Regions from separate parts of the Paenibacillus polygoni genome, predicted to be linked through region 1. Evidence: predicted binding sites of a transcription regulator. Region 1 holds the regulator's gene; each other region holds the start of a gene.

What was found. The regulator Rex, encoded in region 1, represses fermentation and respiration genes when NADH is low (regulators of the CRP and FNR family bind a similar motif). The targets are predictions, from matches to a motif close to TTGTGAAATATTTCACAA.
Region 2: QPK24_RS22780 (DUF1641 domain-containing protein) is a predicted target of Rex. The motif match lies at 1,480-1,497, and genes of this name have one in related genera.
Region 3: nadA (quinolinate synthase NadA) is a predicted target of Rex. The motif match lies at 1,028-1,045, and genes of this name have one in related genera.
Region 4: adhE (bifunctional acetaldehyde-CoA/alcohol dehydrogenase) is a predicted target of Rex. The motif match lies at 1,865-1,882, and genes of this name have one in related genera.

What each region holds. Positions count from the first base shown of each region.
Region 1 covers NZ_CP127162.1:3,365,845-3,369,061, forward strand. The annotation lists gene QPK24_RS16055 (cell wall elongation regulator TseB-like domain-containing protein) at 1-6, opposite strand, end outside; gene QPK24_RS16060 (amidohydrolase) at 37-1,338, opposite strand; gene QPK24_RS16065 (redox-sensing transcriptional repressor Rex) at 1,331-1,984, opposite strand; gene dinG (ATP-dependent DNA helicase DinG) at 2,031-3,217, opposite strand, start outside.
Region 2 covers NZ_CP127162.1:4,763,661-4,766,877, forward strand. The annotation lists gene QPK24_RS22775 (NAD(P)/FAD-dependent oxidoreductase) at 1-908, opposite strand, end outside; gene QPK24_RS22780 (DUF1641 domain-containing protein) at 947-1,384, opposite strand; gene QPK24_RS22785 (DIP1984 family protein) at 2,158-2,634, opposite strand; gene QPK24_RS22790 (cupin domain-containing protein) at 2,861-3,217, shown strand, end outside.
Region 3 covers NZ_CP127162.1:68,933-72,149, forward strand. The annotation lists gene ftsH (ATP-dependent zinc metalloprotease FtsH) at 1-870, shown strand, start outside; gene nadA (quinolinate synthase NadA) at 1,109-2,047, shown strand; gene nadB (L-aspartate oxidase) at 2,143-3,217, shown strand, end outside.
Region 4 covers NZ_CP127162.1:3,531,144-3,534,360, reverse strand. The annotation lists gene QPK24_RS16945 (hypothetical protein) at 40-750, shown strand; gene QPK24_RS16940 (Crp/Fnr family transcriptional regulator) at 950-1,672, opposite strand; gene adhE (bifunctional acetaldehyde-CoA/alcohol dehydrogenase) at 1,989-3,217, shown strand, end outside.

The DNA.
Region 1 (3,217 bases):
CCTCAAGGCGGGACTCCCTTCTCACCCTTCGTTCCGTTAGCGGGCTTTCAGTCCTTTAAATGCAGATTCTGCTTCACGCTTAATACGTTCTTCATCTAAAGTAAGAGCTTCACCATCTTTTAACAACTGCTTGCCATCCACCCAAACATGTTTTACGTCTTTAGCACTTGCCGAGTATACAACATGGGAGATCAAATCTGAATACGGCAAAAAGTGCGCCTGATCTAAATCAATCGCTATAAAATCTGCTTTTTTACCTGCTGCAAGCGTTCCCGTATCTTCAACATAGATCGATTTTGCTCCATATTCTGTTCCCATACGTAGAGCTTCTGTCGCTGGAACCGCCGTTGGGTCACCAGAGACTCCTTTATGGATAAGGGCTGCGAGACGCATCTCTTCAAACATGTCCAGATTATTATTGCTTGCAGGTCCATCCGTTGCTAAGGATACAACAACCCCCGCTTTTAATAAATCCGGAACTCGAGCTACACCGCTGGCAAGTTTGAGGTTACTTCCTGGATTGTGCGCTACTGCCACATTATATTTAGCAAGAATCTCAATTTCTTCGTCAGTTAAATGAACCGCATGCGCCACGAGAGATGGACGGGAGAAGAAGCCCAATTTTTCTAAGTGAGCAACCGGACGAAGTCCATAATCTTTCACATTCTGCTCTACCTCTGCCTTTGTCTCAGACATGTGCGTATGAAGCGGTAAGTCCAAGTCATGCGCCGCCTGAACAAATTTCTCAATAAACTCAGGTCCACATGTATACGGTGCATGAGGTGACAACATCGTAGTAATTCTGCCATTCGCCTGCCCGTTCCATTCCTTGGCAAAAGAAGTCGCTTCTGCAAGTTTAGCAGCTCGCAGTTCATCTGAACCGAATCCAATAACACCGCGCATCAGGCTTGCTCGTATCCCCGACTCCTCTACTACTTTAGCCACTTGATCCATCTGATCATACATGTCTAGAAAAGCGGTTGTGCCCCCTTTAATCATCTCCAGGATCGACAAGGAAGCTCCCCAGTATACATCGTCTGCCGTGAACTTCTCTTCCATTGGCCACATTTTTTCTTGAAGCCAGATTTGGAGTGCAAGGTCATCTCCATATCCTCTCAGAAGAGACATAGCAGCGTGACCGTGCGTATTGATTAGACCCGGAATAAAGAGTAAATTTTTCCCGTCAAAAACGGTTGTTTCTTCCTCCCCCTCAGGGAGTTTCTCGCCTATGTAGACAATCTTATCATTCTCTACAAGCATATACCCTTTTACGATTCGCCATTCTGGATCACTAACTGCGAATTGTCCGTTCTTAATAAGCCATTTATGACTATTCATCTTCTGTAACTTCCTTTCCTTCTTCGCTTTCCAGATAATAAGCAAGGCTTAATAGATCTGTTGTGAAATCGGCCGTATGGATCCGAATATGCGGCGGAGCTTTAATAATAATCGGTGCAAAATTAAGTATGGCCTCTATACCTGCTTCAACCATGCAATCCGCTACACGCTGAGCTTCAAAATCAGGCACCGTAATGATTCCAATTCGGATATTACGTTCTTTCACTGTATCCTGTAACTCTTCCATTGGCTGCACCGTAAGTGTATTGATCATCGTTCCAATTTTTTTATCATACGAGTCAAACACGGCAACAATCTTCATATTGTCTTTTACATAGCGGTTATAGTTAGATAAAGCTTGACCGAGGTTCCCTGCTCCAACGAGGGCAACATTGATGACTTGGTCAATTTTGAGGATTTGACGAATTTTATCGATAAGATAAGCAACGTCATATCCGATTCCTTTCCGTCCAAAATCGCCAAAATAAGCTAAATCTTTACGGATCTGAGCTGGATTTAAATCCAGTTTAAGTCCGAGTTCTTGAGAGGATACCGTTGTCACTTCTCTTTTATATAACTCCTGCAGATAACGCAGATATACGGGCAGCCGGCGAACGACTGCCTCTGAAATTTTATCCGACTTCAATGTTAACTCCCCCTTACATCAAAACACAAATTACTTATGTTCCGTCTTATTCTTTATTCGTTTCATGTTCCATCAGCCATTCACTAATCCTTGGAACCATTTTTTCCGTAACCATGTGTTCCATTTTGGGACCTGGCAGGGAGTACAAAAAGTACTTTCCATAATAGGATTCAATAACCCTTGTATCATAAACGATAACGATACCTCTGTCCTGTGCTGTACGAACGAGCCGGCCAAAACCTTGTTTGAACCGGATCACTGCCTGTGGAACAGAAAGTTTCATGAAAGGGTTTTTCTTTTCTTTTTCCAAAAGTTCACTTTTTGCTTCCACCACCGGATGGCTGGGCGGCTGGAAAGGCAGCCGCACGATTGCAAGGCAAGTTAAAGCTTCTCCTGGAATATCTACACCTTCCCAGAAGCTGCTTGTTCCAAGCAAGACAGAAGCCTTAGCCTCTTGGAACCGACGTGTAAGTTTGGTCCGGCTGCCTGTATCTACCCCTTGTCCAAGCACCGTGATGTCACTAGCTGCAAGTGCTTCTTTTAGTGGCTCATGCACTTGTCTCAGCATACGGTAGGATGTAAACAACACTAACATTCTGCCTTTGGTTGCCTTCGCTGTCTCTGCAAGTGAAGTCACCAGCATACTTACAAAGTGATCATCCCCTACACTTCCTTTTACGCTTGGAAAATCGCGGGGAATGACAAGAAGTGCCTGATCCCTATAATTAAATGGCGATGGCAGCAAGGACGTCAAAAGCCTGCCTTTTTCCTGTGCCTCTGATAGTCCGAGCTGATCGATCATAAACTGAAATGACTTGTCTACAGATAACGTAGCAGAGGTCAGGATCACACTGTGTTTTTTATCAAAAAACAGTTCCTTCAAATGTGAACTTACATCGACAGGAACTGCGTATAGCTGCAGAGACTTACTTCTAAACTGACCGCTTGCTTCAAGCCAGTATACGGTACCTGTATCGTCAAGCCGCATAAAGAGTCTCAGATTATCCCTAAGTTCTGCTAAGTCTCTGACAAGACCTGTGATATCCGTAATGAGACTATCTGACGCATAATCATCTAGCTCTTCTCTCACTTCTCCAAGCAGCTTATCTGCTTTGCGAACCATTTCGCCTACTGTGACATAAAACTGATTTTCATGTTTTGAGATTTTGTCCCATGCTTTTGGCTTTGATTGCGGCTTCAGTCTAAGTGAAAACTGTCCCGAATCTCCTGGCG
Region 2 (3,217 bases), 1.4 Mb from region 1:
TCGCTAGGAATAACAACTGCACTGTCGCCCGCGATGAATACATTCTCGTGGGAAGTAGAGTGCAGTGTTTCTTTTACGGTTGCACGGCCACGGTTTACTTCGATACCACAGTTAGCTACAACTGCGTTACCTTGTACGCCGCCTGTCCAGATCAGTGTGCTTGTTTCGATGGAGCTGCCATCTTTCAGCATTACTGTGTGTTGCTGCATTTCAGTGATTGCCACACCAACGATGAATTTCACACCGCGTTTTTCAAGACTTGTTTGAGCACGCTCAACAAGCTCTGGCGGGAATCCTGCAAGAATAGAAGGACCTGCTTCTACGTTGTAGAGCTGTACTTCTTCACGTTTGATGCCTTTTTGTTTACATACATGATCCAGAATGTCAGCATATTCACCAACAAGCTCGATACCTGTCAAACCGCCGCCGCCGACAACGATTGTTGCGTCTGCTTTGTTTCCGGTTTTTTTGTAATTATCCAGGCAAGCTTCCACGTGTGCACGGATTTTGTTAGCATCGTTTACGGATTTCAGAGTAAAGCTGTACTCTTGAAGTCCTGGGATACCGAAGAATGCTGTTTCACTACCAAGAGCAACTACGAGATAGTCATAGCTGTAGATCGTTCCGCTTTGCATTACAACTTTGTTCTCGTCTGGTTTGATCTCGGAAACTGTGTCAATTTTCAGGTTAACTTCTTTACCGCGAAGAAGTTTCTCCAGTGGAAGTGCAACAGCTTTCTCAGCGATGGAACCTGCTGCAAGACGGTGTAATTCAGTAATAATTTGGTGAGTTGGGAAGCGGTTCACAACTGTAATTGTTGCTTCTTCAGCGGACAAGTACTCACGCGCTGACAGCGCGCTTAGCAAGCCGCCGTAGCCTCCGCCCAGAATCAAAATTTGCTTCGACATATCCATCCTCCGTTCTTACTTTCGTATCAATAACTTTTTTAGTCTTGTTTTTGCCCTTGACGCTCGTTAAGCACATTCAGGAATGCTTGAGCAAAACGAAGTGATTGCTGTACGTTAGGATCTTTCAACATTTTGAGCATACCGAAAAGACCAACAGAAGACTGTTCCGCTTGAGCACGGTCTCCAGCTTCGATAGCCGCGGATGCTACACCTTTTGCTTTTTCTACTACAGGCGTTGTAAATTCTCCAAGAGCGACTTTCATGTCGTTAACGAAGACTTTATCTGTTGCCAAGCCTTGAGCGAAATCATAAGCTTTTGTCATAGCAGTTACCATTTCAGCCAGTTTAGGCAGATTCTCCACAAGAACAATAAGAGAGTCTTGAACCTCCGGCTTCATCAATTGATCAAGTACATCCTGATTTTGTGCAGGAGCTGCACCGTTTACTGGTACCTCTTGTTGAGTCGGTTGTGACATAAGAGAACGTCCTCCTTTACTTTGGGTTAAAAAGCCCGCTTGCTTGACCCTACCTGATAATCAAATGAACGACCCTGAATGCACACTGAATTGTAATGTAACAATTTTCACACATTAGAAAAAGCCGCGTCCTTTCAAGCGGCACAGGCAGCTTTAGCATACACATGTGATGTACTTCATGGATCTTTTGCAAAAATGAATAGTTGTTTATTCCATCGCAATCACAAATTTATCCGAACAGGCCAATTACGAACCTATACCCTAATATTACACTTATTACACATAAACACGAGTTAAATCTAACTATACTTGTGAATACCTTGTGAACATTGTAACAAAACCTCTATTTTTGTCAATACAATGAATTTTCGCTTTTAGGCTTGAAAAAGGCACATAATCTCGCTTTTTCTACTATATACAGTGCTAATTAATACCATTGTTAACTACATCTATTTATTTGAAAAATAGAGATATCATTTCGTTTTTTTTGAAATAGCAATTCTTTGTATCTTACAAATTCGCAGAGAGAAGTCTTATAGTCCCCACACCCGGCCCTCGCCAGCCCAAAAAAATCAGCATATGGTAGTAAGAAGTAACATTACCTTGTACAGATGTAAATAGTGCGTGGGCTAAATTGTAAGTATAGGGCGCCCGGTTCCCTTCACTATTTTTATGAGATCCAGACTTGACCCGCTGGGAGGCTTATGCTCGCTTTTTTTCATACTGACTACCAACGTTAGGACTTCGCTGCTGCAATTGAATCTAGGACGTTCTTATGACGATGACAATGACGAATCTATAAGTTCAGTTGTCCAGTTGAGCTCTTGAATACGCGTATCGAGCTTACGATGTTCTTTGGCAAGCTCATCAATTTGCTTCTGCAGTGCGCTGATATCAACGGTTGTTATAAACTTAATCTCTGTCCTGCTGGTCCGGTCGTAACGAATAGATGCAGTATCCATCACATCACTGAGCACACTTCGTTTCAATTGGAGCTTCTCCCTGCGTGCAAGCGCATCAGTAATCGTCATTCCCTCTGCATATTCGGTCTGTGAATTGGTCTTGTTAATTCTCTGAACAAGGGACTCAAACTGCTCAAGTACTCCATTCAGTTCACGAAAAAGATCGGCCGGATTCTCGGCTGCCTCTTCGCCTTCTTGAATTTTAATTACATTACGCAAACGAAAACGGAGTTCCTGGATTTTCTTTTGTAGATCAGAACGTAGAATGAGTGCTTCGGCAAGTTTCATAATCGGATTTACGCCTCCACATATTAGATGTAATCTAATTGTAACTTATTGGTATACGGATATCCAATCTCTTACATCCATTTTGGATGAATGCCTGTTTAACCCTTCTTGTTATGTGGTACATAACAGTAAATAGTAAATTTGGAATATAACGACTATAAGCCATGATAAAAGGCACAGACAGCCTTATTCATGGCTTTATTTCTATCAAAGGAGGACTTTTAGAATGAGAACGACTCATGTAGAGACGAGTGTATATTATTTTAAAGATGACGGGAAGATTCCTAATAACTCTGAACTACCTGTCGTTCTCTATCCCGGCGCATTACGCGGTGAGGAGAAGAATACGGAGAAAATTTTCAACAAGCATAACTGGCGAAACAGCTGGACAGGCGGTGTATTTCCGTACCATCACTATCACAGCAACTCGCATGAAGTACTCGGTGTCATCAAAGGATCGGTTAAACTCCACATTGGAGGAGAAAAAGGGATTATTCTGACGGCAACTGCCGGCGATATTCTTGTCCTTCCTGCCGGAACAGGTCATAAAAAGCTAGAGTCAAGTCTCGATTTTCAGTTGGTA
Region 3 (3,217 bases), 1.6 Mb from region 1:
AATCGTAAAGATATTTCCATGCGTGAGATGGATGAAGCGATTGACCGTGTAATTGTTGGTACCGAGAAGAAGAGCCGCGTAGTAAGCGACCGGGAAAAACGGATTGTTGCTTTCCATGAAGCTGGTCACACGATTGTAGGTTACTTCCTCGAGCATGCTGATATGGTTCACAAAGTGACGATCGTTCCTCGTGGTCGTGCAGGCGGATATGTAATTATGATGCCAAAAGAAGATCGTATGCTGGCAACGAAACAAGAATTGCTTGATAAAGTAACAGGGTTACTAGGTGGTCGTGTATCTGAGGAACTGTTTATCGGTGAGATCGGTACAGGAGCCTATAGTGACTTCCAACAAGCTACAAGTATCGTTCGCAGCATGGTGATGGAATATGGTATGAGTGAAAAACTTGGACCACTACAATTTGGTAATTCCCAAGGTCAAGTATTCTTGGGTCGTGACTTCGGACACGAGCCGAACTACAGTGATTCTATTGCATATGAGATCGATAAAGAAATGCACCGTATGGTTACAGAATGCTATGAGAAAGCAAAAGATTTGCTTACCAAGTATTCTAAAGAGGTTCACCTTATTGCGGAAACTCTGCTTGAAAGAGAAACTCTTGATCTTGAAGATATCAAGCAGTTGATCGAAAACGGAGTAATTACGGAAAAAGAAGAAGGAAATACGGGAGGATCTTCTGAAGGCGGAGAACCTATTATCGACAATGTCGGTGATGTTAAAGTTCGCATTCAAGGAAAAGAGAACAACGGCGGAACACCGGCGGAAGAAATTCCAAACCATGTTCCAAATCAGCCGGAGTCAGAATCTACACCTCCAACGGATCCAGACAATAACAAACCTACTTCATAAGGTTGCTATACACGAAAAACCGGAGAACAGCTGATGTTCTCCGGTTTTTTGCGTTATTACATTCGTTTAGCTCTAAATTGCGTCTATTTTGTGAATTGACAGGGCAGGGTGCGCCGTGTAAATTAGTTGTAAACAAAAGGAATTTTTGTATACGACTTTGTGAATCGATTAACAAGCGGGGGCATACACTGCAAAGTGAACGTAGTATTTGCTATTTCATAAAAGGAGAGGGTCAACAGTGGAGGTTCAGGCACTAGAACGTAAGGCCGAGATGAATCGTGAGTTGAAAGAGCGACTTAAAGTACTAAAGAAGGAACGAAATGCAATTATTCTTGCTCATTATTATCAACGAGATGAAATTCAGGAAGTAGCAGACTTCCGTGGAGACTCGTTCCTTCTAGCTCAGAAGGCCGCAGAGACCGATGCCGAAGTTATCGTTTTTTGTGGTGTCCACTTCATGGGAGAAAGCGCCAAAATTTTGGCTCCAAATAAAAAAGTGATTATTCCCGATGAACGTGCTGGCTGCCCCATGGCTGATATGGTCAACGTAGAAGGACTTCGCAAATTAAAAGAGCAGCATCCAAATGCGAAGGTCGTTACATACATTAACTCCTCTGCCGAGATTAAAGCGGAGACCGATATATGCTGTACTTCTGCTAACGCAGTGAAGGTGATTCAATCGCTTGATGCGGAAGAGATTATATGGGTTCCTGATAAGAATCTCGGACATTATGTTCAGCAGCATACCGATAAGAAGATGATTATATGGGAAGGGTACTGCAATACACATGACATGCTGACAATCAAAGATGTCGTTGAAATGCGTGCTAAATATCCCGATGCAGAATTCGTGGTTCATCCGGAATGCCGCCCAGAAGTGGTTGAGATGGGTGATTTTGTAGGAAGCACGACAGCAATTCTCGAGTACTGTAAAAAATCCGACCGCAAACAATTCATTGTCGGTACGGAAGACGGTACAGGATATCAACTTCGAGTAGACAGTCCGGACAAAACCTTCCACTTTGCGACCAAATTCCTTGTTTGCCCAAATATGAAAGTAAATAACCTTAAGAAACTGGTAAAAGCACTGGAGACAATGAAGCCAGAAATTTATGTACCTCCTGCTGTTGCTGATCGTGCACGTTTATCCTTAGAGCGCATGTTACAAGTAAAATAGGTTGAAGGGGGAGCTTTCAAATGAAGGTACACCCCCTTTTCTATGTATGCATGATTAACGAGAACAACATTATAGGAGACAGGTGAGGATGCCAGGTGATACCTTCTTACTTAATTGATTTGGATATAGCGACTTTACCTCAAGTAGAGACAGAACTTCTTGTTATCGGTACAGGTATAGCAGGATTATTTACAGCAATCGAGGCAAGCAGGGATCGGCAGGTTCTTATGATTACGAAAAGAACGTTGCTGGAGAGTAATACGAGATATGCGCAAGGTGGAATTGCAGCAGTCACTGCAGAGGATGATTCACCTGCCTACCATATGCAGGATACGCTTACTGCGGGTGCGGGTCTGTGCCGAGAAGAGGCTGTGAAAGTGCTTGTTAGCGAGGGGCCGGAAAGAGTCAGAGAATTAATCAGTCTTGGGACTGCTTTTGATATAGAGAATGGGGAACTGGCATTAACACAGGAAGGAGCACACAGTCATCGCCGGATTCTACATGCGAATGGAGATGCGACGGGGTACGAGATTGTAAGAGCATTAGCCAAGCAAGTTGCTTCTCATGCATCGATTAAAGTATGGGATGAACATTTTGTTATTGATCTTGTAACGCAGTCCGGTGAGTGCAGGGGGGCTATTGTACAGGAAGCTGATGGCAGACGGATCTATGTAAAAGCAGATGCGGTTGTACTCTGTTCTGGGGGAGCAGGCCAATTATATCGATATACTACAAACCCGGAAGTGGCTACTGCAGATGGTATAGCGATGGCTTACCGGGCAGGGGCCGAAATACGAGACATGGAATTCATTCAATTTCATCCGACATCTCTTTGTTATCCAGGGGCTCCTCGCTTTCTAATATCTGAGGCTGTACGCGGTGAAGGAGCAGTGCTTCGTAATATTCGCGGTGAACGTTTTATGCATAAATACCATCCACAGCTCGAGCTCGCTCCGCGTGATATCGTGGCAAGAGCCATTGTTAGTGAGATGGAGCTTACAAAGGCAACCCAAGTATATCTTGATATCACCCATGAGACCCTTGACCGGATTAAGCTTCGCTTCCCGACAATCTATGAGACCTGTATGAACTATGGGCTGGATTTGGCTTCGGACTGGATTCCTGTAGCACCTGCTGCTCACTATATGATGGGCGGAGTGAAAACAGATT
Region 4 (3,217 bases), 170 kb from region 1:
CTCATAGACTGAGGCCAAAAAAAGTAAGGTGGTGAGAGCATGAAAGTGCGAAATCCATTTACAATCCCCTCTATCATTCTGGTTGTGCTCGTTATATTGATTTCGGGTTGCAGTGCATGGAATGAAGACGTAGGTGGAGCCGAGGAAGGAACACCAGGTGAGGTTAACATGGTTGTGGAAGGTGGATTGTTTATACCGTCTATGAATCAATCCTTGCATTTACGTTATGATGAGGGGATGACGGTTTATGAAGCGCTGGACCGTGTAGCAAATCTATCGAAGGAGTCAAATCAGATACTTTCGGTCGGATCTACTGTGCTTGATGATACGTTACAGTGGAAGGTAGAGAAAAACAATAAAGTTATTAGTGCTGATATGTGGGGACAATCCCTAAAAGACAAAGATTCACTCAAACTGTCCGTCATACCTGTTACACCTATAGATATGAGCCAAACGGGTGGTTCGGGGGTTACTCTCGAGTTAAGTGGCGGATCAAATAATCCAGAATTACGATTTACGATAGCAAGGCTATATGATCCCACGCTCACGGTTAGAGATCTGCTCATGAGTACCGATTCTGTGCAGTTGTCCGACAATAAGAAGCATCTTCAATCTATAAATGGTTATGCCCCTCGAATAACGGAGAGATGGATGATGAAGGTGAATAACAAGGAACTTGCTGAACATGGACTTGATATGGTTTTAGATCCAGGTGATGAAGTGCGGATTGAAATCGTAGAGAGAATCTAGTAAAACACAAAATCATATATAGATGAATCAATTTCATAATACCTTTAGTTGCTTTAATCAGGGGGATATAGATCAAAATGGTTCTATTTGTCTATATATAGTTACAAATTTATCGTTTTAATGAGTTATGAAATTGATTCAGATGTGTTAAGAATGAAAGAAGCCGATTTCCTCCAGAGGAACCGGCTTCTTTCTTATTTTAAATACGGCAGATTTCAATGGGGCATTGTTCACATCTGCAAATTTCACGGAGAGAATTTAGTTCTCTAATGATAATGTAGCCACCTTCATAAGCAAGAGAACCTTTTTTTCGAAGCTCCCCGAGCATTCGGTTTACGCTTTCTCTAGTAGCTCCAATCATGTTAGAGAGGTCCGTATGTGTCAATTTCTTATTAATGCGGATACTTCCATCGGCTAGTTGCTCACCATAAGTATTGCCGAGACGAATCAGTGTAGAACATAGAGCTCCCTGTTTACCATACATCATAAGATCACGAAATTTAGTCTGTGTAATACGGTGGTAGATTCCCATCCATTTCATAAAGTCAATTGCGAAGTCACCGTATAACCCAATTAATAACTCAAGATCAGCAGTTTCAATAATACCGACTTCACTTTCCTCAAGCGCTTCTGCAGAGAAGCTGTGCCGACTTGAGAAGAAGGGATCTGCATGACCTGTCATATCTCCATCTTGATGGATGTACATGATGAGTTCTTTACCTTCATCTGTTGATTTAGTGACTTTGATCCGCCCCTTCTTTATATAGAAGAGTTTATCTGCAGTGTCTCCTTCCCAGAAAAGATGAGACCCTTGGGGGAAAGTACGTTCCTTCATGGAGTCAAAAAGGCGGTTCAAATTCTCTTTGGAAAAACAATTGGTATTTCCTTCGGTCTTTTCTAATACATTTGTATAAGTCATCATGATTTCCCCCTAGCTTTTATCGTAGATAAGTTCCTAAACATGAGAACAGTCAATTGTTAATGTGATGTAAGTCTTTGAATACCTCAAGTATATACTTATGAATATGATTTTTGGGCCTTGTAGAGAGGGAAACTGTGACGAAATTCTAAACTTTGTGATTCATTTCACTACTTATAGATGTATCTTAAAACTTTGTGAATCAATTCACAAAATATGTGAAAATAATCACAAACTTAAGTTTTTTTTTATGCTACGATGAACTCGTAGAAAAGAGAGAAACAAAATATATAGACATTTTGGTAGGAGGATGAATCACATGGCTGTTAATAAAGAAGAAGTAACAAAGGAAGTAACTGCCAAGGATTACATTAATGAAATCGTACTAAAAGGAAAGAAAGCTCTCGAATCTTTTATGGAACTCGATCAAGCTGCAGTCGACCAAATTGTTCAGGCTATGGCACTTGCTGGGCTGGATCAACACATGCCTTTAGCTAAGATGGCTGTAGAAGAAACGGGTCGCGGTGTTTATGAAGATAAAATCATTAAAAATATTTTCGCTACAGAATATGTTTATAACGGAATTAAATATGATAAGACAGTTGGTGTCATTGAGGACAATGAATTTGAAAACTGTCAAAAGATTGCAGAACCTGTTGGCGTGATCATGGGGATTACACCGGTAACGAATCCAACTTCTACGACAATGTTTAAAGCACTGATCGCTATTAAGACACGTAACCCAATTATCTTTGGTTTCCATCCATCTGCACAAAATTCAAGCCGTGAGGCTGCGCGTATTCTAAGAGATGCTGCAATTAAAGCAGGTGCGCCGGCAGATTGTATCCAGTGGATTGATGAACCTTCCATGGAAAAAACAAATGAACTTATGAATCATCCTGACATTGCGCTGATTCTTGCTACAGGTGGGGGAGCAATGGTAAAAGCAGCATACAGCTGCGGTAAACCTGCTCTTGGCGTAGGTCCTGGTAACGTCCCTTGCTTCATTGAAAAAACAGCTGACTTGAAACAAGCGGTGAATGATCTGATCTTGTCTAAATCTTTTGACAACGGAATGATCTGTGCTTCTGAGCAAGCAGTTATCATTGAAGAACCAATCTATAATGAAGTTAAAAAACTATTAATCGACAATGGATGTTATTTTGTAACGAAAGAAGAAGTAGCAAAACTTACCGCTGGAACAATTGTTGCTGAAAAATGTGCTGTGAATCCAAAAATTGTAGGACAGTCTGCTGTGAAGATTGCTCAAATGTGCGGAATCCATGTTCCAGAAGGAACTAAAATTCTTATTGCTGAAATTGACGGAGTTGGACCAAAATTCCCGCTTTCTGCAGAAAAACTCAGCCCTGTTCTTGCTTGTTACAAAGTAAAAACAGCGGATCAAGGTATTGATCGTGCAGCAGAAATCGTTGCTTTTGGCGGAATGGGTCACTCTTCGGTTATTCATTCTAATAATGATGATGTAATTAATCGTTTTGCAGATCGTCTGCCAACATGCCGTATTCTGGTGAATTCGCCTTCGACACA